DNA from 4 places in the Cupriavidus sp. KK10 genome. Region 2 is predicted to be linked to each of the others. Evidence: predicted binding sites of a transcription regulator. Region 2 holds the regulator's gene; each other region holds the start of a gene.

Region 1 (7,086 bases), 1.5 Mb from region 2:
GGCGCGATGGCTGCGCGCACGGCCGGCATAGTTGAAGTGAGACAGGTAGAACTTGTCGATGCCCTCGCATTCGGTCAGGGCCACCAAGTCGGGCAGTTGCGCCGCGTTGGCTTCGGTCAGCGTCATGCGCACGCCCACGCGCAGGCCGGCCGCACGCGCGGCGCGCAGGCCGGCCTGCGCCTGCGCGAAGGCGCCGTCGCTGCGGCGGAACCGGTCGTGCGTGGCGGGCAAGCCGTCCAGGCTGACGCCGACGTAGTCGAAGCCCGCTGCCGCGAGCCGGGCGGCATGCCCTGCATCAAGCAGCGTGCCGTTGGATGACAGCGACAGGTGGAAGCCGAGCGCGCGCGCCCGTGCGGCAATCTCATAGAGGTCAGGCCGCAGCAGCGGTTCGCCCCCGGACAGGATCAGCGCGGGCACGCGCGCATCGCGCAGCTGGTCGAGCACGCGCAGCGCCTCGGCGGTATCCAGCTCGCCCTTGAAGTCCGTGTCGGCGGAGGTGGCATAGCAATGCCGGCAGTTGAGGTTGCAGCGGCGGATCAGGTTCCAGATCACCACCGGGCCGGCGGGCTTGCGCGGCGGCGGCACCGGGCCGGCATCGCGCAGGGCTTCCATGAAGCGGGACAGGCGGAACATGGGCGGGGTTTCCTATTGGTCTGGGCCGGGCGACGGCAGGCGCAGCCCGGTTTTCTTGAGGATGCGGGTGGACCACAGCACGTCGTGCGCGCGGCAGGCGTCGCCAAGCAGTGCCGCGATCGCGGCAACCTGCGGCGCGGCGTCTTCGCGGGAGCGCGCATGGACCATCGCGAACAGGTTGTAGGGCCAATTCGGCAAGTGGCGCGGACGGCGATAGCAATGGCTGACGAAGGGCAGGGCGCCGATGCGCTCGCCCAGCGTGTCAATGCACGCATCGTCCACGTCCCACACGGTCATGCCGTTGGCGCGCCAGCCCAGCCGGTAGTGGTTGGGCACGGCGCCGATACGGCGCAGCACGCCGCGCGCCTGCATCGCAGCCAGCCGCGTGATCACCTCGTGCTCGGTCAGGCCGAGTTCGCAGGCCACCGCCGCATAGGGCGCCGGCACCAGCGGCAGGCCGGCTTGCGTGGCGCGGATCAGCGCCAGGTCGACGGGATCGACAGGCTCGGACATCAGGCGGGCAGGTAGAGGTTGACGAAGAACTCGCGTTCCTTCGGGAACGGCAGGATCTCGACGCCGGCCGCCGCGGCAATGCGCGCGAGCACCGGTGCGACCTCCCCCGGCCTTGCCACCGCCAGCACGAACCACAGGTTCAGGTGATGCGTCCGCGCATAGTGGTGGGCGACCTCGGGGTGCGCGTTGACGGCGGCGATCACAGCTTCAATCCGTTCGGCTGGCGTATGGCAGGCGCACAGCACGAAGCTTCCGCCTGCGCGCTCGATCTGGTACAGCGGGCCGACGCGCGTCAGCACGCCTGCGGCAAGCAGCGCGCGCAGCCGCTCCAGCAGTTCGGCCTCGGTGATGCCGAGGGCCGATGCGGCTTCGGCATACGGATGCGGGACCAGTGGCAGGCCGCGCTGCAGCGCGTTGATGATGCGGCGGTCGAGCGGGTCGAGTGCTGCGATTGCACGGGTCATGCCGACACCTGCATGGCATAGCGTGTGCCGCGCTGCTTGTAGCAGCGCGTGCCGACCAGCACGGTCCCGGGCGCATGTTCCAGCCCGGCGGTGGCGTGGATGCGCGCCAGCGCGGGCTGCAAGTCCTCCGCATTGCGCGCATGGACCATCGCAAACAGGTTGTAGGGCCAGTCGGGCAGCCGGCGCGCGCGGCGGTAGCACAGGGTCACGCGCGCCTGCCGGGCCAACCGCATGCCGATGGCGTCCACGTGCGCGTCGGGCACGTCCCACACGCACATGGCGTTGTGGCCGAAGCCGAAGCGCCCATGCTGCAGCACCACGCCCAAGCGCCGGATCACGCCCTGCGCGGACCAGCGCGCCAGCCGCTCCAGGACCTGCGGCATCGGCATCCGCGCTTGCGCCGCCAGCGCGTGGAACGGGCGCGGCGTCAGCGGCAGGCCGGTTTCCAGTGCTGCCACCAGGCGCCAGTCGTCATCGTCCAGGGCGACAGGTGCGGCGGGAGCGGCCGCGCTGGCTGCGCGGCGGGCGCGTGCGCTGCCCGGGCGCGCGAGCGGGAAACCGAGGTCGATGTGATACTCGCGGGCCATGGGCAGGTCCAGCGGCGCCAGGCCGGTCATGTCCCCGATCGACGCCAGCGTGACGTCGAGCATGCGTCGCTCGCGCGCGCCCGCGACAAACCACAGGTTGTACGGGTGGCCGCTGCGCGCATAGTTGTGGCTGACCGCCGCGCAGGCGCTGACGCGCGCCGCCACGCGGTCCAGCTGGGCCGGCGGCACGGACAGCGCCGCCAGCGTGCTGACGCCGATCACGTTGGGCGCGAACACGGCGCCGACGCGGCTGATGCGCCCGCTGCCCAGGTCGCGTGCCAGCAGGCTCAGCAGCGTGTGTTCACACAGGCCGAGCTTGCCGGCCAGCGCCTGGTAGGGCCGCGGCTGCAGCGGGAAATCGCGCTGCAGGGTGTCGTAGAGGTTCAGTTCATCGTACATGGGGCCCTTACATGCCGAACCGTTGCGCGCGCACGGTGAAGAAGATGCCGCTGGGGTTGTCGGCGGGCAGCGTGGCAATGCGCGCCAGGCTGGCGGTGTCGTAGACCTCGACACGGTTGTCGTCGCGGCAGGACAGCCACAGCGACTCGCCCTTGGGTGTGAACTCCATGTGCAGCACGCCTCGGCAGGGATGCAGCGTGCGCACCACCTGGCGCGTGGCGGTGTCGATCACCTGCACCGTGTCGTTGTGGGGGAAGGCGAAGTTGACCCAGACCTGGCGCCCGTCTGGCCGTGCCATCACAAAGACCGGCTGGCCGGCCAGCGGCACGCGCGCGGCCTGCTGCCAGCCGTTGGCGGGGTCGGCCACCAACACCTCATGACGGCCGATCGCCGGCAGCCAGGCCATGCCCTGGGCCATGGCCCAGCCGCGCAGGTGCGGCATCTTGTAGACCGGCAGCGGCGCGCTGCCGCGGCCGTAGCCGGAGAGCACGCGGCGCGACAGCAGCGGCGCCTGCCACAGGTCGACCAGCGCCAGGCCGTCCTCACCGAACAGGCCGGCCAGGTACCAGCGGCCATCGGGCGTGACCAGTCCGTCGTACGGCTCGCGGCCGGCGGGCAGGCGTGTCACCTGCGGCCGGCGCGGATAGCTGGCGTCGATGATCCAGATCTCGCCGGATTCGAACAGGCTGGCGGCAAAGCGGCGGCCGGGCAGGTCGGCCAGGCCCACCACCTTGGAGCGGCGGCCGTCATTGCCGATCGCCGGCAGGTCAGCCAGCGGTTCAAGGGTCTGTGCGTCGAACAGGCGGATGCCGCCAGGCGCGTAGTTCTGCGCGGCCACCACGCGGCCATCCTGCGAGATCGCGCCGCCGATGCTGTTACCCGCCTGCAGCATGCGGTGGGTGATGCGGGCGCTGAGCAGGTCCACGCGCGTCAGTCCCCCGTCGCGGCCGAAGACATAGGCGTAGCGTGCATCGCGCGAGAACACCACGCTGGCGTGGGACAAGTCGCCGAGTCCTTCCACCGTTGCCAGCCGGGTCATGCCGGTGGTCTCGACAATCTGCAGCTGCCCGGCGGCGCGCTCCACCACCACGCCCAGGTCGCCGGTGCCGCGCACGGCGCTGGCACAACCCGCCACCAGCGCGGCGGCAACGGTGGCGCACAAGGCCGCGGCCAGGCCGCGGATCAGTTGCCTTGCGGCGAGGCGGCCGGTGGCTTGCCGGCCTGCAGTCGATCGATCAGCCATTGGGCTTCATCCTGCGTCATGAAGGGTTGCCAGGGCGGCATCGCGGTGCCGGGGCGGCCGTACAGCACGGTGGCGATCAGGCCCGCGGGCGGCTTGCCGGACAGCGCCTCGCGCGTCAACGGCGGGCCCAGCCCGCCGCGCAGCGTCATGCCATGGCAGGCGCCGCAGTCATCGCGCAGCCAGTGCGCAAGCTGCGCCTGCCGGGCAGGGGTGGGCTGGGCCGCCGCGCCGGGCGCTGCGCCCAGCAAGGCAGCTGCCAGCCCCGCCAGTGCAGCGCGCCGCCAGGCGATGTGATCACGCATGGTGGTGCCGGCTCAGTACACGTCGTGCTGCGTGTTGTAGGCGTTGAACTTGCCGGTCGGGGTGACCAGGCGCTTGTCCTTGATCACGGTCTTGAGCGTGCGGGTCTTGTCATCGACCACCACCAGCGCGGACTCGCCGTCCTTGGTGCCCCAGACCGAGAACCAGACCTCGTCGCCGGCCTTGTTGTATTCGGCCTGCACCAGGCGCCTGGCGCCCGCGCCCTTCAGCTCGGCCCATTCAGCGATCGGCAGCACCTTGTAGCCGGCTTCCAGGTTGCGCGTGTCGAATACCGCCACCGACTGGTTGAGCTTGGCGTCAGGGTTCAGCGGCGTGTCGACCCACAGGTTGGACGACTTCGGGTGGGTCTTGATGAAGAGCGAGCCGCCGCCCTGGCCCTTGATGGTCTGCACCACCTTCCACGCCTGCGCCGGGTGTCCGACCGGATCGGTGCCGATCAGGCTGATCGTCTCGTCGCCAAGGTGGCTGGTGGTCCAGACCGGGCCGAACTTCGGATGCGTGAAGTTGGCGCCGCGTCCCGGATGCGGGGTCTTGCCCACGTTGATCAGTGCGGCCAGCTTGTTCTCCTTGGTGTCGACCACGGCGATCTTGTCGGACGCATTGGCGGCCACCAGGAAGTAGCGGCCGGTGGCGTCGAAGCCGCCGTCATGCAGGAACTTGGCTGAATCAATCGTGGTGGTCTTCAGGTTGGACAGGTCCGAGTAGTTGACCATCAGGATCTTGCCGGTCTCCTTGGCGTTGATCACGAACTCCGGATGGAAATGGCTGGCGACGATGGCCGCCACGCGCGGCTCGGGGTGGTATTCGTTGTCCACGGTCATGCCGCGCGTGGAGACCACCTTGAGCGGCTCGAGCGTGTCGCCTTCCATGATCACGTACTGCGGCGGCCAGTAGGACCCGGCCACGGCGTACTTGTCCTCATAGCCCTTGTACTTGGAGGTCTCGACCGAGCGCGCCTCCATGCCGACCTTCACTTCCGCGACGATATCGGGCTTGGGCAGCCACAGGTCGATCAGGTCCAGCCGCGCATCGCGGCCGATCACATACAGGTAGCGCCCGGACGCCGACATGCGCGAGATATGCACCGCGTAGCCGGTCTTGACGATATTGATGATCTGCTTGCTGTCGCCGTCGATCAGCGCCACCTCGCCGGCATCGCGCAGCGTGACCGAGAAGAGGTTGTCAAGGTTGTACTGGTTCATCTTCCTGGTCGGGCGCTGGGCCACCGGCAGGATGTCCTTGCGGCTTTTCTCGATATCGGCCAGCGAGTACTCGGGCGGGGTCGGCGGGTCGAGCTGGATATAGCGCGCCATCAGGTCGACTTCCGGGTCGGAGAGATCGCCCGAGGTGCCCCAGTTCGGCATGCCGGCGGGGCTGCCGTACTTGATGAAGGTCTTCAGGTACTCGGTGCCGCGCGCGCGGGTGATGTCCGGCGTCAGCGCCTTGCCGGTCGCGCCCTTGCGCAGCACGCCGTGGCAGCCGGCGCAGCGCTCGAAGTAGATCTGCCGGGCGTGGTCGAACTCAGCGGCAGTGAGGGTGGGGATGGCGGCCTTCTGTTCCGCCTTCGGTTCTGCCTTGGTGGCTGCATGTGGCAGCCCGAGCCAGAGTGAGAGCGGCAATGCCGCGATTGCCGGGTACAGCCAGTTTTTTGCTTTCATGGGTGCCGTGGATCAGCGGTGAGGAAAGCGGTTTCGCGGTGCCCATGCCTGGGTGGCGGGCACCTGTCGTCATGTGGGAAGCATGCGGACACACTGACGACATGGAATTGACTGGCATCAAACGGCGGCGGTGGTGCGGGAACGAAGTGTGGGTGGTTGATGTTTGTCGTTTGCGATGGTGCAAGCGCACCGTGGAGGCGATGCGCTTGCAAGGCAGGGTTCAGGTCGGGCCCAAGCGGTCGCGCGTGCGCCTGGCCACGTTCGTTGTCCACGGGAACGCGCCCCGGTACTGCTGGATGAACTGCTCGATCTCGCCGCGCTGCCGCAGCGACAGGCCGATCATGTCCAGCCCTTCGATAAACATGCGGCGGTGCCGTGCCGACAGGTCGAAGGCGTAGTCGCCAGACGGAGTGCGCACCCGCATCGCCTCGACATCGATGCTGATGGTGTTGCCCGCGTCCGCATCCACGTCGTTCATCAACGGCTCGATCACCTCACGCGGCAGCATCACCAGCAGCAGCCGGTTGTTCATCGCGTTCGAATAGAAGATCTCGCCGAAGCTCGGCGCAATCACGGCGCGGATGCCAAATTGCTGCAGGCCCCAGACGGCGTGCTCGCGGCTGGAGCCGCAGCCGAAGTTGGCGCCGCTCACCAGGATACTGGTGCCGGCGTACTCGGGCCGGTTCAGCACGAAGCCAGGGCGCGGCGCGCCGCTGGCATCGAAGCGGTGGTCGTAGAGGATGCCCTCGGCCAGCCCGGCCTTGTCGATCCCGCGCAGAAACTGCTTGGGGATGATCTGGTCGGTATCGAGGTTCTCGAAGCGGATGGCGGCGCCTTTGCCGGCGATGCAGGTGTGTTCAGGCATGGGTGATCTCCAACTTGCGGACGTCGGTGATGACGCCGGTGACCGCTGCCGCGGCGGCCATGGCCGGGCTCATCAGGTGGGTGATGGCACCGCGTCCCTGCCGGCCCTCGAAATTGCGGTTGGTGGTGGAAGCGCAGCGCACGCCGTCGGCGAGCACGTCGTCGTTCATGGCCAGGCACATCGAGCAGCCCGGTTGCCGCCATTCAAAGCCGGCGGCGGTGAGGATCCCGGCCAGGCCCTCGCGCTCGGCCTGGGCCTTGACCGCGCCCGACCCAGGCACCACCATGGCCCGGACCCCTGCAGCGACCTTGCGGCCGCGCACTACGCTGGCCACCGCGCGCAGGTCCTCGATGCGGCCGTTGGTGCAGGAGCCGATGAAGACGTGCTGGATCGGCGTGCCTGC
Region 2 (7,086 bases):
AATGCGCAGGAAGTTGGCTTCGCCGTCATCGAGCTTGATGCCGTGCAGCAGGCGCTGACGGTCGGCCTCGGCCAGCTCGCCCAGCGTGCGCACCGCGTACTCGCGCTCCACGCCGTAGCGCGGGTGCATGAAGCGGTTGGCAATGTCACCCGACGTGGTGAAGATCAGCAGACCTTCGGTATTGAAGTCCAGGCGGCCCACCGCGACCCACTTGCCGCTCTTGATGCGCGGCAGGCTGTCGAACACGGTCGGACGGCCTTCCGGATCGGACTGGCTGACGATCTCGCCGGCGGGCTTGTGGTACAGCAGCACGCGCGGCGGCTTGGTCGACACCTTGCGGTGGATCAGCTTGCCGTTCACGCGGACCTGGTCCGCCGGCAGGATGCGCTGGCCGATATGGGCCGGCAGGCCGTTGACCGAAACGCGGCCCTGCAGGATCAGTTCTTCCATCTCGCGGCGCGAGCCCAGCCCGCCCTCGGCCAGCACCTTGTGCAGCTTGGGCGCGTCGTCGTCAGCCGACAGCTCGCGCACCGGCTTGGCCTTGGTGCGCGGGATGACGGTGTCTTCAGTGTCGTACTGCTCGGAGATCACGAAGCGGAACAGGTCTTCGCTGCTCGCCGCGGTCTTGTCCCCGCCGCCCTGGCCCTTGCGGGGCGCCTGCGGCTTGCCGCCATCCTTGCGGCGGCCCTGCTGCCGCGCGCCGGCGCCCTGCGCCTCGCCCGGCGCCGCCGCCTTGCCTGAGCGCTGGACCGGCTTGCGCTTGCGGCCGGGCTGCTCGGGCTTGTCGGTGCCTTCGGCCCTGGCCGCGCGGTCCACCTTGTCTGCCTTGCTGGTGCCCTGGCCGCCCTGGCTGCCCTGGCCGCCCTCGCCCTGCCCCGTCTTGCGCTTGCCGCGGCCGCGCTGGCCACCGCGCGCGCCGCCCGCCGCCTGGGCGGCGCCCGCTTCACCGGCATCGGCCTGGCCGCCGGCGCTGGCGCCTTCGGCGCCCTCGCCGCGGTCCTGCGTTGCCTGGCGGCGCGATGCGACCAGGTTCCTCAGCCCGCGGCGCAGCCCCTTGCGGCGGGGCGCGGCTTCGCTGCCCGATCCGGGTTCTGCGGCGCCGGTGTCGGCGGGTGCGCCCGCATTGCGGGTGTCTTGCTCAACGGAATCAGACAAGATATTCACTATCGGATGTTGCATGTTGTTCAGTTCGGCACGCGCTCGTCGTGCTCGCTCGGGTGCGGCGGGGTGCCGTTGTCCGGCAAATCGCCCCGCGCCCCGTCCGGATTGGGTGCGGCTGGTTCGGTGGAAGCGGCCTCGGCGGCATCGTCGGCTGCAGCTTGCAGCGGTTGCACGTCAAAGCCATTGGCGCCTTGGTCGACCGGGTCGGTCGTCTCGGCTTCGTTCGCGACGGATGCTTCGGCCACATCCGCTGCCTGCGCGGCGGGGTCGGCAAATGCTTCCTCGTCGGCACTGGCTGCCTTGTTTGCAGCCAGATCTTCAAAATTGATGGCCTGTTGTTCCAGCAGGGTTGCCTGCGCCTGCGCCTGGGCGTCTTCCAGCGGCGGCAGCTCATCCAGCGTACGCAGCCCAAGATCGTCCAGGAATGCCTTGGTCGTCGCATACAGCGCCGGCCTGCCCGGCACGTCGCGGTGTCCGATCACCTCGATCCAGCTGCGGTCCTCAAGCTTCTTGACCACTTCCGTGCTGACCGTTACGCCGCGGATTTCCTCGATATCGCCGCGGGTCACCGGCTGCCGGTAGGCAATGATCGCCAGTGTTTCCATCACGGCGCGCGAATATTTTGGCGGCTTTTCGGGATTCAGCCGATCGAGGTATTCACGCATTTCCGGCCGGCTCTGGAAGCGCCAGCCGCTGGCCAGGGCCACCAGTTCCACGCCGCGCGGCCGCCAGTCCTGGCGCAGTTCCTCAAGCAGCACGCGGATGGTGTCTGCGCCGACGTCGTCGTCAAACAGCCGCCGCAGGTCATTGACGCGCAACGGTTCCTGCGCGCAGATCAGCGCCGTCTCGAGGACGATCTTCGCCTCTTGGGTATTCATGTTGATGGTGTGCAGCCTGTCTTTGCACCTGCTCCCGGACGGATCCGGGGCATCGGAGATTTTGGATACAGCGGTACGAAAGCCACCGCCATCTCATTGCGCAGCTAGCCGGATACCTGCTGCATCCAAGCCGTGCACTTCCCTATCTTTGCATCGAGTTGCCGGGTCGTTCCGGCAGGAGATCGTTCGCGTGCCGTTATGGATCGGCCAGCAAACCTCTTGCGTAGCGCGCCCGCACATATCGGACGTCGCTGTCAGCGAACTGAAGGCCTCGGACGCAAGAAAAACGGGTATCGGGAGCAAGGCCGGCATCGCCAACACCGCAGTGCCAGCCGGACTTTTGAACCAGATCTTTTGAACCGGATGGACTGCGGGGACGGGACGGGCATCGAAAACCTTCCGCTTCCCCTGCCCTGAACGCGCCTTCTGGTAGGAAGGCCGCCTGGCGCTGCTCGCCCGCTGCTTACCGCGGCTCATTCTATGCCGCGCGATACCGCAATGTTGGCGATTGTATGGCATTCCCGCCCCCGCCTGCAACCATCATCCGTTGCCCGGGCGGCGCCGGCGCCTCAGAACACCAGGCAGAATCCATGCTCGGCCAGCGAATGTGGCAGCAGCACCGCTCGCGCAATGCCAAGGGCGCCGAACGCCATCACCGCCAGGCCGGCCCCCAAGCGCACGCCGGGACGTCGCGACAGCGTACGCAAGTAGCCCGCGAGGCCGGACAGCACCAGCAGATTAGGCAATGTGCCGAGCCCGAACACGCCCATCACGAGTGCGCCGGACGCCGCGTTGCCCGCCAGCAGCGCCAGCGTAAGCGCCCCATAGACCATGCCGCACGGCACCAGCCCCCACGCCAGGCCCACGCCATAACGCCGCGCCAGTCCGCTTCGCGCCCGCACAAACGCCGGCATGGCGCCTGCCAGGCCACCCAGCCGCCGCGCCACCGTTGCGCCGGCGCGCGCCGCCAGCCGCTCCAGCCAGTCGACGGTAAAAGTGTTGCCGCGCAGCAACCGCCAGCCCGACCACAGCAGCATGACGCTGCCCGCGCCGAACAGCCAGCGCTGCACCGGCAGGTAATCCTGCTTCCATGCCGAGGCACCGAGCGCGCCTAGCGCGGCACCAAGAAGCATATAGGTCGAGATCCGGCCCAAGTGCATAGTCAGCAACTCGGCCAGCCAGGCGGCGCGGCTGGGCACCAGACTGATCGTCACCGTCGCGCCGCGGCGTTGTTCCACGGCCAGCGCCACGCCGCCGCACATGGCAGCGCAGTGGACTCCGCCCAGCAAAGCCAGCAGAAAAACGCTGATCAGCACGCCAAATGTCAATTCTTACTCCCTACCGCATCACATCGCACGGTAAAATGTCCTAATCGCGCCCTCGCTGCCATTTCTAGCAGGTTCCAATTGCTCACCTCCATTCCCATTACCGAGATGTCGCCCCGCTGCTCCACCTGTGCAATGGGGCAGCTGTGCCTTCCGGTCGGCATGTCGCAGCAAGACCTCGCCAAGATGGACACGCTGGTACAGGAACGCATCCGCGTGCACAAGGGTGAAACCTTGTATCGCATGGGCGATCCGCTCACCGCGGTCTACGCCGTGCGCTTTGGCACGCTCAAGACCCACGTCACCACTGAAGACGGCCGCTCGCAGATTACCGGCTTCCACCTGCCCGGCGAAATCGTCGGTCTCGACGGGCTGGGCGAGATGCAGCATGCCTCCGATGCCGCCGCCCTGGAAGATACCGAAGTCTGCGTGGTCCGCATGAGCGAACTGCAGTCCCTCTCGGTCGACCTGCCATCGCTGCAGCAGCAGTTCCTGCGCCTGATGGGCAAGGAAATCACGCACGACCAGCTGATGCTGGTCACGCTGGGCTCGATGCGCGCCGAGGAACGCCTTGCCGCCTTCCTGATCAACCTCTCTGAGCGCCTGTCGGCGCGCGGCTATTCGGCGTCCGAGTTCGTGATGCGCATGAGCCGCGAAGAAATCGGCAGCTACCTGGGCCTGAAGCTCGAAACCGTCAGCCGCCTGTTCTCTCGCTTTGCCGAAGCCGGCCTGATCCAGATTCGCCAGCGCCACGTCAAGCTGGTGGACATCGACGGCATCAAGCAACTCTACAGCCGCTCCTGCTAAGCGGCCAAGCGCTGCCAGTGCCGCATCCGGCCATGGCAGCGCAGACCTCACGCCAGTCCGCTCATTCCAGTTCGTCGGTATCGCTGAGCCGCGTCGGCATGGTGTAGAGCGTCAGTCCGCTGGACAACGCGCAGAACACCCAGGCCATCAGGAAGCCGATGGTGTAGACCGATTCGCGGGACGCTTCGATCGGCTGGCCGAAGAAGTTCAGGTCACCGGGATCCACCACCGAAAACACCGTCGCGGTCGCAAAGCCAGCCATCAGGAACGCCGGCCAGAGTACCCACATCAGCCAGCGCAACCTCATGGCTGCCTCGCTGCGGCAGCCTTGGGCGGCGCGGCATCGGCCTTCTCCACCACCAGGCCATGGCGCGTTGCACCCTGCACCGGCATGTCCGGATGCGTGGACGCCAGCCAGATCGTCACGCCGCACGCCACCATCGCCACCAGCGGGCCGCTCATCAATAGCCACGGCCACGGCTCCTTCCACCACGGATTGCCTTGCTGACTCATCTTGCCCCCTTCATCTTGACGACTAAGTCCGCGTCTGCCTAGCTTCACAAATCGCGCGGCACGATGAAACTGGTGGATTGCCGGATTTCGGCCTGCCCCCGCTCCGTGCCTTCGCTCGTCACTGTCACGTTGATCTTGTGCGTGCCCCGCGCCGCGGCCTCGATCGGCACGCGGATCCGGATCGGCAGCAACCGGTTGGACGTCGGCGCCAACGATTCGGCCTGCTTGTCGTACTCCACCTTCAGGTTCTTCAGCTCGTCGCTGTCGGCGCGCACGCTGATCTTCATCGGCGCTTCGGTGGTGTTGATCAGCTGCAGGCGATAGACGTTCTCGATCCAGCGGCCTTCCACTTCACGGCCGAGCGCACCACGGTCGCGGATGATGTCGACCTTCAGCGGCGTGCGCAGCGCGATCGACGCCATGAAGCCGCCCAGCAGCACCACCCAGATCACGGAATAGATGATGACGCGCGGACGCAGCAGGCGCTTGCGCGATGCCGCTGCGGACAAGGCCTTGCGCATCGCGTTTTCCGAGGTATACCGGATCAGGCCGCGCGGATAGTCCATCTTGTCCATGACCTGGTTGCAGGCGTCGATGCAGGCGCCGCAGCCGATGCACTCGTACTGCAGGCCGTCGCGGATATCGATGCCTGTCGGGCACACCTGTACGCAGATGCTGCAGTTGACGCAGTCGCCAAGCCCCGCCTTGTAGTGATCGGTCTTGCGCGACCGGCTGCCGCGCGGCTCGCCGCGGCCGACGTCGTAGGTCACGACATAGGTATCGCGATCCACCATCACGCTCTGGAAGCGCGCATACGGGCACATGTACTTGCACACCTGCTCGCGCATGAAGCCCGCATTGCCCCAGGTGGCGAACGCGTAAAACAGCATCCAGAACGACTGCCACGGCCCCAGCGACAGGCTGAGCACCTCGCCGCCCAGACGGCGGATCGGCGCGAAATAGCCGATGAAGGTAAAGCCGGTCCAGAGCGCAATCAGCACCCACAGGAAGTGCTTGGTCGCCTTGAGACGGAACTTGCGCAGGCTCCACGGATCGCCATCGAGCCGGATGCGGGCGATGCGGTCGCCTTCGACCCGCCGCTCGATCCACATGAAGATCTCGGTATAGACCGTCTGCGGACAGGCATAGCCGCAGAACAGCCGCCCCGCGATCGCCGTGAACAGGAACAGCGCCAGCGCCGAGATCACCAGCAGCACCGCCAGGTAGATCACATCCTGTGGCCACAGCACCAGCCCGAAGATGTAGAACTTGCGCGCGCCAAGGTCGAACAGCACGGCCTGGCGGCCGTTCCATTGGAGCCAGGGCGTGCCGTAGTAGATCAGCTGGGTCAGGATCACCAGCCAGACCCGCCAGCTGGAGAAGGCGCCCGTCACCGAGCGCGGGTAGATTTTGCGGCGGACCTCGTAGAGCGTTTCGTCAGAGGTCTCGCCCGGCGCAGCGGCCGACCGTTGCAGGTCGGCCGCCCGGGCCATTTCTTCGGTCCCGGGTGCATTCATGGGCATGCTCTCCCGCGAGCCACCAGCGCCCGCTCACATGAGTCGTCGGTCATTGCCCGGCTCCACTCCCGATGTTGGACAAACCCCAGATATAGGCCGTCAGCATCCGGATGCGTTCAGGCGTCAGGATCTCCTCATGCGCGGGCATTTTGTTGTTGTGGCCCTTCAGGATGGCGTCGACGATGCTGCCTTCCGAGCTGCCATACAGCCAGACGTTGTCCGACAGGTTGGGCGCACCGAGCGCCTGGTTGCCCTTGCCGCCGGCGCCGTGGCATGCCACGCAGGTCGTCTTGAAGGTGCCCTCGCCACGCGACGCACGGATCGGGTCCGACGACAGCCCCGACAGCGAGCGCACGTATTGCGCCACGTCGCCCGCCTGCTTGGCGTCGATGGTCGCGGCAAACGGCGGCATCACGCCATTGCGGCCCTTGGTGATGGTCTGCTGGATGGTGTCGGGTTCGCCGCCATAGAGCCAGTCGTTGTCCGTCAGGTTCGGGAAGCCGCGGCTGCCGCGCGCGTCCGAACCATGGCACTGTGCGCAGTAGTTCAGGAACAGGCGCTGGCCGATCTCGCGCGCCTGCGGATCCGCCGCCACCTGCTTGACGTCCATCTTCAGGTACTTGGCGTAGATCTCGTTCTGCATCTTCTCCTGCGCCGCGCGGTGCGCGGCAAGTTCGCCCTGCGTGGAGAACTTCAGCACGCCGGCATACGAACCCAGCCCCGGGTACAGCACCAGGTAGGCCAGGCTGAAGATGCAGGCCAGCAGGAACATCCACATCCACCAGCGCGGCAGCGGGTTGTTCAGCTCGCGCAGGTCACCGTCCCAGACATGGCCGGTGTCTTCAGTGCCGCCGGCGGTCTTGGTGACCTTGCGTTGCGAGAACA
Region 3 (7,086 bases), on a different replicon from region 2:
CACCCGGCACCGATACGGTTTGGCGCGAGCCGGTCCTGATCGTGCCGTCCTGGATCATGCGGTATTACATCCTCGACCTGAAGCCCGAGAATTCGCTGGTGCGCTACCTGGTCGAGAGCGGCCATACCGTGTTCATGATCTCATGGAAGGACCCGGACGCCTCGGCCCGCGACTTCGGGCTTGACACCTACCTGGAGGCCGGGCTTCTGACTGCGCTCGACACCGTGCACGCGCGCTGCGACGGCGCGCACATCCACGCCGCCGGGTATTGCCTGGGCGGCACCCTGCTTGCCACGGGTGCCGCCATGCTGGCCCGCGACGCGGCCGGCGGGCCACTGGCCAGCATGACGCTCTTTGCGGCCGAAACCGATTTCCATGATCCGGGCGAACTGGGCCTGTTCATCGACAAGAGCTCGCTCGCCACGCTCGACGCCCTCATGTGGAGTCAGGGATATCTGAACGGGCCGCAGATGAAGTCTGCCTTTCAGATGCTGAACGCCCAGGACCTGATCTGGTCGCGCGTAATGAGCGAGTACCTGCTCGGCCAACGTTTGCGCGCCAACGATCTGGTCTCTTGGAACCGCGACACCACGCGACTGCCTTACCGCCTGCATTCGGAATGCCTGCACAAGCTGTTCCTGGGCAACGAGCTGGCCACCGGCAAGCTATGCGTTGGCGGACAGCCTGTCGCCCTGTCGGACCTCGACCTCCCGCTCTTCGTGGTAGGCACCGAACACGACCACGTCTCGCCCTGGCGATCCGTGTACAAGCTCCACTTGCTGACCCGGGCCGAACTGACCTTCTTGCTGACTTCGGGCGGCCACAACGCAGGTATCGTGTCGGAGCCGGGCCACCCGGGCCGGCGCTACCATGTGCATACGCGAATGCGCGCCGCGCCCTACCTGAGCCCGGAGCAGTTCCTCAGCGTGGCTGTGTACCGCGACGGTTCCTGGTGGCCGGCGTGGCATGACTGGCTAGTGGCCCACTCGACCGGATCCTGCACGCGACAGGCGCCGGCCCAGGGGCTCGCGGACGCTCCTGGTGCCTACGTTCTGGAACCCTAGAAAGGGGCTTGTTCGCAGCGCTGTGCCTTACACATTGGGAAAAGGCAAACTACCGGTGAAAGACATGCCGGCGGACAGATTCTAGTCAACTCTCAATGGGCCGAAAGGTATGTCGGGAAGACGGAACCTGAACGCCTAGGGCACGAGAACTGCGCACCCACCAGCGCGGGCGGCAATCAGTGCATCGCCGCCCGTACGCAAATGCTCGCGTGGAAAAAATCCTCGGCAGAAAAGCCAGCCCTAATCGCGCGAGCCTGCCAGACAGCATAAGTTCTACCTTGGACCTCGATGTACCGCTTACGGATAGCCGGCTCGAACGGAAACATGCCGTCTGACACGGGAAATACCGGTCGACGCCTAAGGAACTCGTTCCAGAAACCCTGCGCAAGCTGGCGGAGTGTTCGGCTGCCATTATTCATCGTATCTCATCAAGCGACCCCGCTATCAGTGTTGATAGGTAATCGGCCGACCTCCCTCGGCATCCCGCTCTGTCGCAGCCGCCGCACCGCACCTCCTTTCATCGCATCGCCGAGGCACTATGGCAAAATCAGTGCGACATCAGTACCGGCACTGTCATCGACTCGAGCAGCGTGCGGGTAACACCGCCAAGGACCAGCTCGTGCACCCGACTGTGGCCGTAGGCCCCCATGACGATCAGGTCAGCATTTCGGTCCGCGGCGTGTGAGAGCAACATCTGGCCGGTGTCATCGCCGCCCCCCGCCGCAAAAGTGCACAGCTGCACTGCCACGCCATGCCGAGCCAGCCAGTCCACCGCATACTGAGGCGGCGACACCCATGGCCCTTTCAGAACGCCTGAGGGCGTCCACGAGACCACTTCCACGGTGTCTGCGCGCTGCAGAAGCGGGAGCGCATCGCGGATGGCCCGCGCCGACTCGCGGCTGCCGTTCCACGCCACCATGATGTTCTTTCCAACGTGCGGGAACCGGCCTGCATACGGCACCACCAGCACCGGCCGCCCGCATTGCAGCACGATGGATTCAACAAAGCCACGCTCGGCGTAGGCGGCATCATCAGTGGGATCGTGCTGTCCAAGGATGACAAGATCCGCCCGATGTGCCTCTGCCTGGACCGTCGCCGCCGTGGCCCAGTCCGGCGCACGCCATTCCGTAGTGACGGCGACCTCGTCCGTCGCGCCCATCAGGGCATGGCGGGCCCGCTCGCCGACCTGATGCTGCCATTCGTCGTAAGAGGCGAGATAGCGGTCACCGTCCACCAGGTAGCGCACGGCGGTGGGATCGGGCTTGCCGACTGCAAGCAGGCCGACCAGCGTGGATTGGAACTCCAGCGCCAACTGGGTGGCGAGGTTCAGCCGGTCGTACACACGGCGGCTGGAATCGAGATGAACCAGGATCGTTGCGTATTCCATGGATTGTCTCCATCAGGCAGCCCCGAACGGGGCTTGCTTAAGCCTATGTCGCCACTTGGCCCAGGATTTGTCGTGCATCAAGCCGCCTTCCTGTCCGCGCCACAGTCGGTACCGGTGGCACCACTACCGCTCTGGTTCGCGCCACTATGATTCCCATAGAGCGAGCGCCGGTGCGTTTGGAATGCGCCCCGGTGGCAAACCTCGCAGGAGACTCACATGCATGAAACGAAGCGGTCGTACAAGGGATTCCATATCGTGCTGTTCGTCCCCGACGCCACCGCGCCAGGCAAGCCCAGCGGCGGCGTCCTTTTCACAGCCCCGGACAGAAGCATCGGCGTTCGCTTTACGCCAGATTGGCGCGCCCTGCGGGGTAGCGTGCAACAGGCTGAAGAGTGGTTCTTCGCCTACGCAGCGGGAGTCGTCGATTGCGAACTGGTCGGCGGCTTCGGCATTGACTTGCGCTACGACTGAGCGGCGCGGCCAACCGAGCATGAGAGGCCATTGCCCGGAACACCAGGTACGGGTTGCCCCAGGTCGCCTGACGCCAGCGCGATCGTGCGTGGCTTCGGCGGCCGCAGCGGGTCCGGTACGGCGGTACACGCTGCGCATAGCGGCACCAACGCGCAGGCGGCAAGCCTGCGCCATCCTGGCGGTATTGTCGGGGTGCATGACTGCAAGCGATTCTTCATGGGTAGCTCCCTGTGGGGCGCGCACCGCCCCAGGGCGGCTGCCGCCGGCCACGACGTGCGCTTCACACCGCGAAGCGAAAATGGCCGCTGTGCAGCACGATGTGCCGCGCACCCGTCATCTCGAACAGGGCTCCCGCGACGCGTTCAATGTCCTGGCGGTTGCTGATGAATGCCGGCAGCAAATCTTCACTGCGGTACGAGCGTGCGCCGAAATGATCCTCAAGCGCCTCGGCAGTGATTTCATAGGTCGCGGGCGACCCGTCCACCTTCGCGGTGCACTGCAGGCTGGGACCTGTCGGGCAGTAATCCGGCATCTCGCCGGCAAAGTCGATCTTATGCATAGCTGTCTGGCGTAACGCCCTCCAAAGTCTGTTCGCCTGCCTACGCCTCCTCGGCGCGGACCAGCAGGACGGGCGCGACGGCTAGGGTAATCACGCTCCGCGCGACGCTGCCCATGACGAGTCGCCGCACTCCCCGTCGGCCGTGCGTACCCATCACAACCAGATCGGCGCCCCAGCCATTGGCTTCGGCCGCGATCGTGGTAGCAACGTCGTCCTCCGCCATCGGCTTGCCGAGCAGCCGCGTTACGTGGCGAATGCCCGCCGCGGCAAGCCTGCTGGCGGCGGCGGCGAGGACGCTTTCGCCCGCCGTCGTGAGGTCCTCTATCAATCTCACCGGATCCAGATTGCTGACATCCAGGAATGGGCTGCGGTCATCGACCACATGGACCACCTCCACTTCCGCGCTGGCGGCGAGCGCAATGATCATGGCCTGTTCCAGGGCAAGTTCCGAAGCGGCGCCGCCGTCCATGGCGACAAGGATGCGCTGGTACATAGCGGATTCTCCGGCGATGGGAGCCTGTGGTGGCTCGGGTCTGGACTAGCTTAATCCAGCGTAGGGCAACCGGCGCAACTGCTGTTGATATGTGTCAAAGCCGCGGCACGGCGCTCCAACCGCCGTGGCGCGAGGCCGTATGTCCCAGTTGATGCGCATCAATGGCGGCCGCCACGCAAGGCCTACGCTGCAGAAACAGCGACGTCCGCTGCCATCTGACCGGAGCCCGTGATGACCCAAGCCGTGATTGTTTATTACTCCCGGACCGGCACCGTACGCCAGGTCGCCGAGGCCGTTGCCGCGCGGTCGGGATGGCCACTGGCCGAGGTCGCCGACGTCAAAAGCCGCGCCGGGATCCTTGGCGACCTCCGGTGCGTTATCGATATCCTCTTTCACCGCCAAGTCGAGTACCGCTACGCCGGCCCGGCCCTCGATCGCTGCGAGCACGTCGTGGTCCTGGCACCGGTATGGATGGGCAGGCTGGCGGCCCCGATGCGCAGCCTCCTCGCCGCCAGTGTCGCCAAGCCGCCGCTGGCCGCGCGCGTGTCTGCAATCTGTGTCATGGCAGCGCGCGGGGGCTTCCAGGCAGAGGCGGAGATAGCCAAGCTCACGGGCAAAACACCCGCGCCGGCACTCGTGCTGCTCGAGCGTGACGTGCTGAGCGGCGATGCCGCCGCCGAGATCGATGACTTCGTGCAGGCGTTGCGCTTGGCGGATTCCAGGCCTGCCCACGCCGGGCGGCCCGCCTGGTTGTCCCCGAACGAGACCTGAGCGCTTCTTCCGGCTCCGTCGCCCTTTCGCGGTCCGGTCCGCTCTGACCCGCCGCGAACCCGCGCGGTGTCCTGCCCGCGGCGACCCGGTCCAGGCGTCGGGTTCAGCGACGCGGACAGGGTGTCGTGCCGCAGAGCAGCCAGTCGTCCTCGAGCGTATTGACCGGCAGCCGGAACGTCATGTCGAGCGGCTCGCCAGCGACGACGATGTCGCGCATCTGGTCCCGTCCCTGGTAGCCCACCGCGAGCCGATAGGCACCCGGCTTGAGTCGCATGTAGAACAGAGGTCCGCTGGCGGTAGTGTGCAGCACGGGGCGGCCAGCCTGGCTGGCCACGACCACCGTGGCACCGCCCAGCGGTTTGCCGCGCCCGGCATCCACCATCGTCAGCCGTACATTGAAACGCGCGGCGACGGTCAACATGCTTTGCAGGCCCGCCTCATCGTCCCCACCCGATACGTAGGAGACGCCGTGCTGCTCCATAATCTGCACGCCAGCGCCAGCCGGCGCGGCGCGAGTGGCGCAACCGGCCGCCGCAACGGCAATCGCCAGCGACGACAGCCCGAGGCCAAGCCTTCTTGAAACCTGCATTTGCGTCACTCCGAGACGATTATTGGGGTATCCGCGGACCGGGACGGAACGGTCAGGGGCTATCGCTGCGTGACTGCTGCCGAACGAGCAGTATGGGGCGAACCGTCTTGCTGACCACGTGCTCCGAGACCGAGCCCAGCACCATGTGCCGCACGCCGCGATGGCCGTGTGTGCCCATGACGATCAGGTCCGCGCTCCAGTGGTCCGCTTCCGCGACGATCGCCTCGGCAATCCTCGCAGGGGTGCCGGGCGTCTCGGCCAACCTGCTGCTCCAGCGCACGCCGGAGGCACTCAGGCGCTCGCCGGCGCGAGCCAGCACCTGCTTGCCATAAGCAATGATGTCGGCCATTAGCCCAGGCCGGTCACGCGCGCTGATCTCGAAGAACAGGTCGCTGTCGTCGACGACGAACATGGCCCTGACCTCGGCGTGGGTGGCCAGCGCCATGGACACTGCCTGCTCCAGGGCACTTAAGGATGAACGGCTGCCATCGATGGCTAGGAGAATTCGGCGGAACATGGCGACCTCGGCTTCGGCTATGGTTATTTCCAAAGTAGCGGTCGCAAGGGCATGCGGGTTGATGCCAGTCAACGAAGCCCTAAAGTCCCCCTGACCGACCGGTTGCGAATTCGCGACCTGATCAGCGACATGCGCAGGCCCACCGGTCTTCGTGCCGCGCAATCGCGGTGAGCATGTGGCACACAGCGCTTCGCCGCCATTCAGTGCGACAGCAGCAGTGGCATCCCGGCATGGTGCATCAGCGTCCGCGTGGTGCCGCCCAGCATCACCTCGCGCATGCGGGAATGTCCGTAGCCACCGGCCACCAGTAGGTCCGCGTTCAGGCTCCGTGAAGCCTCAAGCAGCACCCGGCCAACCGCCTCGCTCGTCGGTTCGTTGTACACCCCCGCGACGATGCCATGCCGCTCGAGGTATTGACGCAGGCCCGCGACTGGTTCCGACTTTGGAGTAGGCCGGTCGTCCCGGTTCCATACTGCCACGATAGTGACCCGCTCTGCGCACAGCAATAGCGGCATCGCGTCCGCCACGGCGCGAGCGGCCTCTCGCCAGCCATCCCAAGCGATCACGATATGTTCCATCTCCGCCTGCTGGTAAGTATCCGGCACCAGCAACACGGGCCTGCCGGCATTTAGCAGTACATATTCGGCGGTCTCGGCTGCAAGGCTGCCTACCGAATACGGGTCGGGCGGTGGTGCCAGCACGACGATGTCTGATACTCGGCCTTCCTGCGCCAACGCCCATCCCGGGTCTTCCTCGACCACGCGGTGGGTATGTGCCACCCCAGGCGCTGCCTGCTCCATCAGGCGCCGGAACGCGACGCCCATCTCTTCCGCCTGCGCCGCCAGGCCGACCCTGGCCACATCCACGTACCGCTCTGCATCGCTGCCGGCGTCCGGAATCCGCTCGAACGGCACGCCGGTCGCGGTCAATCCCACCACATGACCGCCGGAGCGCTTGGCGAGGTCCGCTGCAACGCCTACACGAGCGGCGCAGCCTGTGTCACGCCCGAGTTCGACCAATACGGTTTTGAAGACCATGATGCTCTCCTGTGCAGGGACTTCGAAAGCGCCGGGCGACCGGGTTGGTGTGCCGTAGCTCGAAAAGCGAATGTTGTCGCCTGAGTCTCCATTTCTCATTATCGGAGCTCGCCTGGCGGCCAAGCATGATGCACGTCAACATCGAGATGATCGCCCCGCGCCTACACGGCGTACTCTGCATCGCGTTGCGTCGACTTA
Region 4 (7,086 bases), 1.9 Mb from region 2:
ACCATCAGCAGCTGCGGCGAGCCGAATGTGCCCGCGCACACGATCACGTCGCGGCGCGCGCGCAGCAGTTGCCGGCGGCCCTCGCGCACCACCTGCACCCCGGCCGCATGGCGGCCTTCGAAAACGATGCGCAGCGCCTGCGTATCGGTCAGCACCTGCAGGTGCGCGCGGCCGCCGTTGCAGGCCCGGTCGCGCTTGTTGCCACCGTGCAGGTAGGCACGCGCCGCGTTCCAGCGCTCGCCCGCGTGCTGCGTGACCTGGTACCAGCCCACGCCCTCCTGCTCTTCGCCGTTGAAATCGTCGTTGCGCGGGAAGCCCGCCTGCTGCGCGGCCTCGATGAAGCGTTCGGCAAAGGGGTTGGGAGTGCGCAGGTCGCTCACGTGCAACGGGCCGTTGCCGCCGTGCAGCGGGTCGTCGTCGCTGCCGGCCAGGCGTTCATTGCACTCGGCGCGACGGAAGTACGGCAGCACGTCGTCCCACGACCAGCCGTCGCAGCCGGCGGCGGCCCACGCGTCGTAGTCGGCGGCACGGCCACGCGTGTAGATCATGGCGTTGATCGAGGAACTGCCGCCCAGCCCGCGCCCGCGCGGCTGGTAGCCGCTGCGGCCGTTCAGGCCTGGCTGCGGCACGGTTTCATAGCCGTAGTTGCGTGCCCCCGCGCGCGGCAGCAGCGCGGCAAGCGCCGCGGGTGTGCGTATCAGCACATGGTGATCGTGGTGCCCGGCCTCGACCAGGGCAATGGTGTCGTCGCCGCTGTCGGCAAGCCGCCCCGCCAGCGCACAGCCCGCCGAGCCCGCGCCGACGATGACGTAGTCAAAGGTGGTTTCCATCTGTCTCCCCGCGAGTCCGCAGGCGGCGCGCGTGCGTGAGCCGGGCCGCGCCAGTGCGTGCGCGCCCTGTCCGTCCAGCGGATGGCAAGCTGTGAGATTCAGTGTAGGCGCTAGCCCGGACGGTGGAGAAGCCCGGTGGCGCGGGCCGCCGCGCTGCGCAGACGGGCGTTTGAATTGCCCTTCTGGTAGGAAACTTCCATTGCCATGGCTGGCACGCTACCTTATCGTGCGCGGGAACACGCGGACCGTTGCACCGCCACCCGCCGCGATCCGCTTCCACTGTCCCCGCACGTCCCTTGCCCAGGAGCGCAGCAATGCGAGAAGTCCCCGACCTGTCGTCCGTCTTTGGCGCCATGCACGCTGCGTCACGGCGCGACCAGCTGCCCGCCTGGGCCGTGCGCGCCGACCGCCTGCAGCGCCTGCGCCGGCTGGTGACAGAGAACGAGGCTGCCATTGCCGCCGCCATCCACGCGGACTTCACCAACCGGCCGCGGCAGGAAACCGCGCTGCTGGAGGTATTCCCGAGCCTGGGCGGCATCGACGACGCGCTGCGCCACGGCAAGCGCTGGATGCGCGTGCGCCGCGCCGCCACCGGCTTCTGGTTCCGCCCGGGCCGCTCGCGGCTGGTGCCGCAGCCGCTGGGCGTGGTGGGCATCGTGGTGCCCTGGAACTATCCGCTGTACCTGACGGTGGGGCCGCTGGCCGGCGCACTGGCGGCGGGCAACCGCGCCATGGTGAAGCTGTCGGAATACACGCCGCGCTTTGCGGCCTTGTTCGGGCAACTGGTGCCGCAGCACTTTGCGCCGGACGAGATCGTGGTGGTCAACGGCGATGCCGAGGTGGCGAGCGCCTTTACCGCGCTGCCCTTCGACCACCTGCTGTTCACCGGCTCGACCGCGGTCGGCCACCATGTGATGCGCGCGGCGGCCGCCAACCTGACGCCGGTGACGCTGGAACTCGGCGGCAAATCGCCGGCGATTATCGGCGCCGGCGCCGACCTGCCACGTGCGGTGGAGCGCATCCTGGTGGGCAAGCTGATGAACGCGGGCCAGACCTGCATCGCGCCAGACTACGTGCTGGTGCCGGAAGACCTGCGCGGGCAGCTGGTAGAAGCGGCACGCCAGTGCGTGGGCCGGCTCTATCCGGACTTGGCGCGCAACGGGGACTACACCAGCATCATCAGCCCGCGCCACTTCGCGCGCCTGGCGTCGCTGGTGGATGAAGCCTCGGCGCAAGGCGCGACCGTGGTGCCGCTGTCCGATGCGCAGCCGGACGCGCAGGCGCGGCGCCTGCCGCCGGTGCTGCTGCTGGATGTGCCCGAAGGCATCACGGCGATGCGCGAGGAGATCTTCGGGCCGGTGCTGCCCGTGGTGACGTACCGCACCCTGGACGAGGCGGTGGACTACATCAATGCGCGCCCGCGACCGCTGGCGTTGTACCTGTTCGAGCGCGACCGCGGCGCCATCGGCCATGTGATGAAGCAGACCGTTGCCGGCGGCGTCACGGTCAACGACACGCTGTTCCATATCGCCCAGGACGGCCTGCCCTTCGGCGGGGTCGGCGCCAGCGGCATGGGCGCCTATCACGGCCAGGCGGGCTTCGACACCTTCTCCAAGGTGAAGCCGGTGTTCCACCAGGCCGGCCTGAACGGCGCCGGCCTGCTCAAGCCGCCTTACGGCAAGACCTTCGAAACCATGTTGCGCCTGCTTTTGCGTTGATCAGGACACCAGCATCGGCCGCCCGAGCATGCGCGACAGCACCGCCTCGGGCGAGTGGGTGTGGTCGGAAATCGCCTGCGGCGCCAGGTAGATGGTCTGCTCCATCATCGCCCGTCCGCGCATGGCCGCATGCAGCAGCTGGTCGCTGAAGACGATCCAGGTGGAACCCGGCGGGAAGTGGAATTCCTGCTGCGGCACCTTGGCCTGGTAATCCAGGTCGGCCTTGGCCAGGTCATGCAGCTGCAGCATGCGGTGGTCGTATTCCGAGCGCTTGCGCTTGGTGATATGCAGCAGCTTCATCAGCGCCGCCTGCCCGGGCCACATGCCATGGGTCTTGGGCACGAACTTCTGCGCAAAATCGCCGAACGGCTCGCCCACGCGCCACACGCGCGCCGCAGCCGGGTCGATATTGTGGAACACTCGCAACAGGCGCTTGCCCAGCATCGGGTTGGACGGGAACGAGTCCACGTGCAGGCGGGTGTCGTCCTTGCGCCAGCTGACCGGGCGCCCGGCGATCTCGCTGGGCCGCAGCGAGGTGCCGGCGCGCGTCATGTGCGGGATGTATTCCGGGAACAGCGTGCGCACCAGCAATTCGCTGTTGTCGGCGTAGCGGCGGATCAGCGTGTACAGGTCCGCCAGGTCCTGCGGGCTGCCCTGGGCACCGCGCACTGCGGTGTCGTCGGCGCGCAGGTTGATGTTCTTGGACTTGCCGTCGGAATAGCGGCTGTCCAGGAAGCGCTCTTCGCCCGGCTGGAAACGGAAATTCAGGTTCGGGAAGTACAGCACGGCGCCCTGCTCCAGCTCGCGGCGCAGCGTGGCGCGTTCTTCGGCCGTGACCTGCGGCGCCCAGTCGGTATATGGCTGCGGGCGGATCAGGTTGAGCTGGCCGGCGGCGGCGGGCGGCGGGGTTGAAGTCGAGGGGGCAAGGACAGGCGCTTCGGACATGGCATCCTCTGGAAACGGTCACCAGTGTTTGGGGTCGGCCGCCGGCGTGGCGGCTTGGGATGGCGGGATTTTACTCCCTGCTGCTTGCGGTGGCGCCGGCGTCACGCGGCGACTGGACCAAGATCAAGTCCGCGTAAAAAAACCCCGCGGGCCCTTGCGGGCCGGCGGGGCTTGCCGTCAGTGCTGCTAACGCGGGTGGCGCTTACAGGCCAGCCGCGGCGCGCAGCGCAGCCGCCTTGTCGGTGGCTTCCCACGAGAATTCCGGCTCTTCACGGCCGAAGTGGCCGTAGGCGGCGGTCTTCTCGTAGATGGGGCGCAGCAGGTCCAGCATCTGCACGATGCCCTTCGGGCGCAGGTCAAAATGCTCCTGCACCAGTTCTGCGATCTTGGCGTCGGGGATCTTGCCGGTGCCTTCGGTGTAGACGGTGACGTTGATCGGGCGGGCCACGCCGATGGCATAACTGACCTGCACCTGGCATTGGCGCGCCAGGCCCGAGGCCACCACGTTCTTGGCCACGTAGCGCGCGGCGTAGGCGGCCGAGCGGTCGACCTTGGACGGGTCCTTGCCCGAGAACGCGCCACCGCCGTGCGGCGAAGCGCCGCCGTAGGTATCGACGATGATCTTGCGCCCGGTCAGGCCGCAGTCGCCCTGCGGGCCGCCGATCACGAAGCGCCCGGTCGGGTTCACCAGGTACTTGGTTTCCTTCAGCATCTCGGCCGGCAGCACCGGCTTGATGATCTCTTCGATCACCGCTTCGCGGATCTGGGCCTGGGTGATGTCCGGCGAATGCTGGGTCGACAGCACCACGGTATCCACGCTGTGCGGCTTGCCGTCGACATAACGCACCGTCACCTGCGACTTGGCGTCCGGGCGCAGCCAGGGCAGGCGGCCGTCGCGGCGCAGCAGCGACTGGCGCTCGACCAGGCGGTGGGCGTAGTAGATCGGGAACGGCATCAGTTCCGGGGTCTCGTCGCAGGCGTAGCCGAACATCAGGCCCTGGTCGCCGGCACCCTGGTTCAGGTAGTCGTCGGAAGCGCGGTCAACGCCCTGGGCGATGTCGGGCGATTGCTTGTCATAGGCGACCAGCACCGCGCAGCCCTTGTAGTCGATCCCGTACTCGGTATTGTCGTAGCCGATGCGCTTGATGGTGTCGCGCGCGATCTGGATATAGTCGACGTTGGCGGTCGTGGTGATTTCCCCAGCCAGCACCACCAGACCGGTGTTGCAAAGCGTCTCAGCTGCCACACGCGCGTACTTGTCCTGGGCCAGGATGGCGTCCAGGACGGCGTCGGAAATCTGGTCGGCGACCTTGTCGGGATGGCCTTCGGAGACGGATTCCGAAGTAAAAAGGAAGTCGTTTGCCACGAACTTATTCTCCAGGTTGGCTATTGCGTGCCAGCCCGTGCGGTTCATGGCGGCGACGCTTTAGCGGTATTTCAAGCAGCCCGGTCAGAGCCGCATCGCCCCGCAAGTTGTCAGTTAACTCGGCGATACACGCTATTATACGCGCCTGCCGGGCTCGTTGCAGCGCGCCAACGGTACAGCACGGCACCCGGCCAACCTGCCGGGGCACCGTGCCCATATGAATCCCGATGACGGCACGCTGCGCGCGGAACTGAATACCGCCATAGAAAAAACGCTGCCTGTTCGCCTGTTCCCCGGCACAGACCCGCAGCAGACCTGCTTTTCGCGCCTGATGACCTTTTTATTCTGGCTGATCTCCCGTTTTCCCCTGCGGCTGCTGCAAGCCGCGGGCGGCGCGCTCGGACTACTGAGCGCGCGCCTGCCCGGCCGCTACGGCCAGCGCCTGCGGGAGAACTTCCGCCAGGCGTTTCCCGACGCCACCGAGGCGATGATCGACGAAGCGGCCCGTTCGGCCGGACGCATGATCATCGAGATGCCCTACTTCTGGAGCCGCAGCAAGATCGGCGCGAAGCTGTATGGCTTTGACGACTACCTGTGGCCCGAGCTGGGCAAGCTGCAGGCGCGCGGCAAGGGCATCATCATCCTGACCCCGCACCTGGGCTGCTTTGAAGTGCTGCCGCAGTCCCACGCGCTGCAGCGCCCGGTCACCGCGCTATTCAAGCCGCCGCACCAGCCCTGGCTGCGCGACTGGATCGAAAAAATGCGCACCCGCCCCGACATGCACATGGCGCCGGCCACGCCGCGCGGGGTGCGCATGCTGGTCAAGGCACTCAAGCGCGGCCAGGCGGTGGGCATCCTGCCCGACCAGGTGCCCAGTGGCGGCGAGGGCAACTGGGCGCCGTTCTTCGGCAAGCCCGCCTATACGATGGCGCTGGTGCACCGGCTGCAGCAGCTGACCGGCGCGTCGGTAGTGGCGGTCTTTGCCGAGCGCCTGCCGCGCGGCGCCGGCTATCGCGGCCACCTGCGCGTGATCAACGACGGCGGCATGTTGCCGGACGATCCTGCCGCAGCAGCAGCGGTCATCAACCGGACCATCGAGGAACTGGTACGCCTGTGCCCCACGCAGTACCTGTGGGCTTACAACCGCTACAAGCAACCCGCCGGAGCGGGCACCCCGGACGCGCCGGGCACCCCGGGCAACGACACCGAGCCGGCCGCTGATCAATCGATTTCATGAGCCGTGCGTTCACGTGGCTTGGCATCGGCTTGCTGACGGTGCTGGGCAAGCTGCCATATCCGTTCGTCGCGCGCTTCGGCGAGGCGCTGGGAAGCCTGCTCTACCTGGTGCCGAGCGAGCGGCGCCGTGTGGTACAGGCCAACCTGCGCCTGTGTTTCCCGGACCGGACCGAGGCCGAAATCGACGAGCTGTCGCGCCAGAGCTTCCGCATCCTGTTCCGCAGCTTTGCCGAGCGCGGCATCTTCTGGACCGGCAGCGAAGCGCAGATGCGCCGCTGGGTGCAGATCGACGACCAGGCCGACCTGGTGGCGCTGGATGGCACCCCGCATATCCTGGTCACGCTGCACCTGTCAGGCGTGGAAGCCGGCGCGATCCGGCTCACCATCAACCTGCGCGAGCATCTCGGCCGCTCCGGCGCGTCGCTCTATACCAGGCAGAAGAACGACCTGTTCGACCACTTCCTGAAACACGCGCGCGGGCGCTTCGGCGCCAACATGATCTCGCGCAACGACAGCGCGCGCGACATCCTGCGCTGTCTGAAGAAAGGCGAGGCGCTGCAGCTGATCGCCGACATGGATTTCGGCGAGCGCGACTCGGAGTTCGTGCCGTTCTTCGGCGTGCAGGCGCTGACACTGACCTCGGTGTCGCGGCTGGCACGCCTGACCGGGGCCAAGGTGGTGCCGATCTACACCGAGATGCTGCCTGACTACCAGGGCTATGTGCTGCGCATCCTGCCGCCCTGGGAAGACTACCCCGGCGCAAGCGTCACCGACGACACGCGCCGCATGAATGCCTTCTTCGAGGACTGCATCCGCCCGCGCGTGCCGGAGTACTACTGGGTGCACAAGCGCTTCAAGCATCGCCTGCCGGGCGAGCCCGAGATTTACTGAGCGCGCCGGCACGTCCGGCGCCGCGCAGCTACAATCCCCACCATGAAACTCCAGTTCACCAAGATGCACGGCGCGGGCAACGACTTTGTCGTGCTCGACG

What was found. Region 2 encodes FNR, which switches genes on or off when oxygen is low (the NO sensors DNR and NnrR bind a similar motif). Its sites were predicted from a motif close to TTGATNNNNATCAA; they were not measured.
Region 1: the regulator FNR is predicted to act here: its motif matches at 5,926-5,939, upstream of KB879_RS16615 (nitrite reductase).
Region 3: the regulator FNR is predicted to act here: its motif matches at 4,123-4,136, upstream of KB879_RS37855 (universal stress protein).
Region 4: the regulator FNR is predicted to act here: its motif matches at 3,607-3,620, upstream of KB879_RS01025 (Kdo hydroxylase family protein).

Annotation. Positions count from the first base shown of each region.
Region 1 covers NZ_CP073677.1:3,540,238-3,547,323, reverse strand. Annotated here, with positions in the region: gene nirJ (heme d1 biosynthesis radical SAM protein NirJ) at 1-633, opposite strand, end outside; gene KB879_RS16640 (AsnC family transcriptional regulator) at 646-1,146, opposite strand; gene KB879_RS16635 (AsnC family transcriptional regulator) at 1,146-1,610, opposite strand; gene KB879_RS16630 (Lrp/AsnC family transcriptional regulator) at 1,607-2,596, opposite strand; gene KB879_RS16625 (cytochrome D1 domain-containing protein) at 2,604-3,839, opposite strand; gene KB879_RS16620 (cytochrome c) at 3,779-4,141, opposite strand; gene KB879_RS16615 (nitrite reductase) at 4,154-5,818, opposite strand; gene leuD (3-isopropylmalate dehydratase small subunit) at 6,039-6,683, opposite strand; gene leuC (3-isopropylmalate dehydratase large subunit) at 6,676-7,086, opposite strand, start outside.
Region 2 covers NZ_CP073677.1:5,032,255-5,039,340, forward strand. Annotated here, with positions in the region: gene rluB (23S rRNA pseudouridine(2605) synthase RluB) at 1-1,179, opposite strand, end outside; gene scpB (SMC-Scp complex subunit ScpB) at 1,185-2,039, opposite strand; gene KB879_RS23460 (sulfite exporter TauE/SafE family protein) at 2,609-3,367, opposite strand; gene fnr (fumarate/nitrate reduction transcriptional regulator Fnr) at 3,446-4,171, shown strand; gene KB879_RS23470 (hypothetical protein) at 4,233-4,478, opposite strand; gene KB879_RS23475 (membrane protein) at 4,475-4,684, opposite strand; gene ccoG (cytochrome c oxidase accessory protein CcoG) at 4,729-6,177, opposite strand; gene ccoP (cytochrome-c oxidase, cbb3-type subunit III) at 6,251-7,086, opposite strand, start outside.
Region 3 covers NZ_CP073678.1:1,387,997-1,395,082, reverse strand. Annotated here, with positions in the region: gene KB879_RS37875 (alpha/beta hydrolase) at 1-1,064, shown strand, start outside; gene KB879_RS37870 (universal stress protein) at 1,612-2,451, opposite strand; gene KB879_RS37865 (hypothetical protein) at 2,668-2,922, shown strand; gene KB879_RS37860 (DUF1488 domain-containing protein) at 3,203-3,481, opposite strand; gene KB879_RS37855 (universal stress protein) at 3,522-3,974, opposite strand; gene KB879_RS37850 (flavodoxin family protein) at 4,206-4,745, shown strand; gene KB879_RS37845 (carboxypeptidase-like regulatory domain-containing protein) at 4,849-5,334, opposite strand; gene KB879_RS37840 (universal stress protein) at 5,387-5,851, opposite strand; gene KB879_RS37835 (universal stress protein) at 6,052-6,888, opposite strand.
Region 4 covers NZ_CP073677.1:202,634-209,719, reverse strand. Annotated here, with positions in the region: gene KB879_RS01035 (GMC family oxidoreductase) at 1-830, opposite strand, end outside; gene KB879_RS01030 (coniferyl aldehyde dehydrogenase) at 1,145-2,548, shown strand; gene KB879_RS01025 (Kdo hydroxylase family protein) at 2,549-3,493, opposite strand; gene metK (methionine adenosyltransferase) at 3,696-4,859, opposite strand; gene KB879_RS01015 (lysophospholipid acyltransferase family protein) at 5,191-6,096, shown strand; gene KB879_RS01010 (lipid A biosynthesis lauroyl acyltransferase) at 6,093-6,986, shown strand; gene dapF (diaminopimelate epimerase) at 7,029-7,086, shown strand, end outside.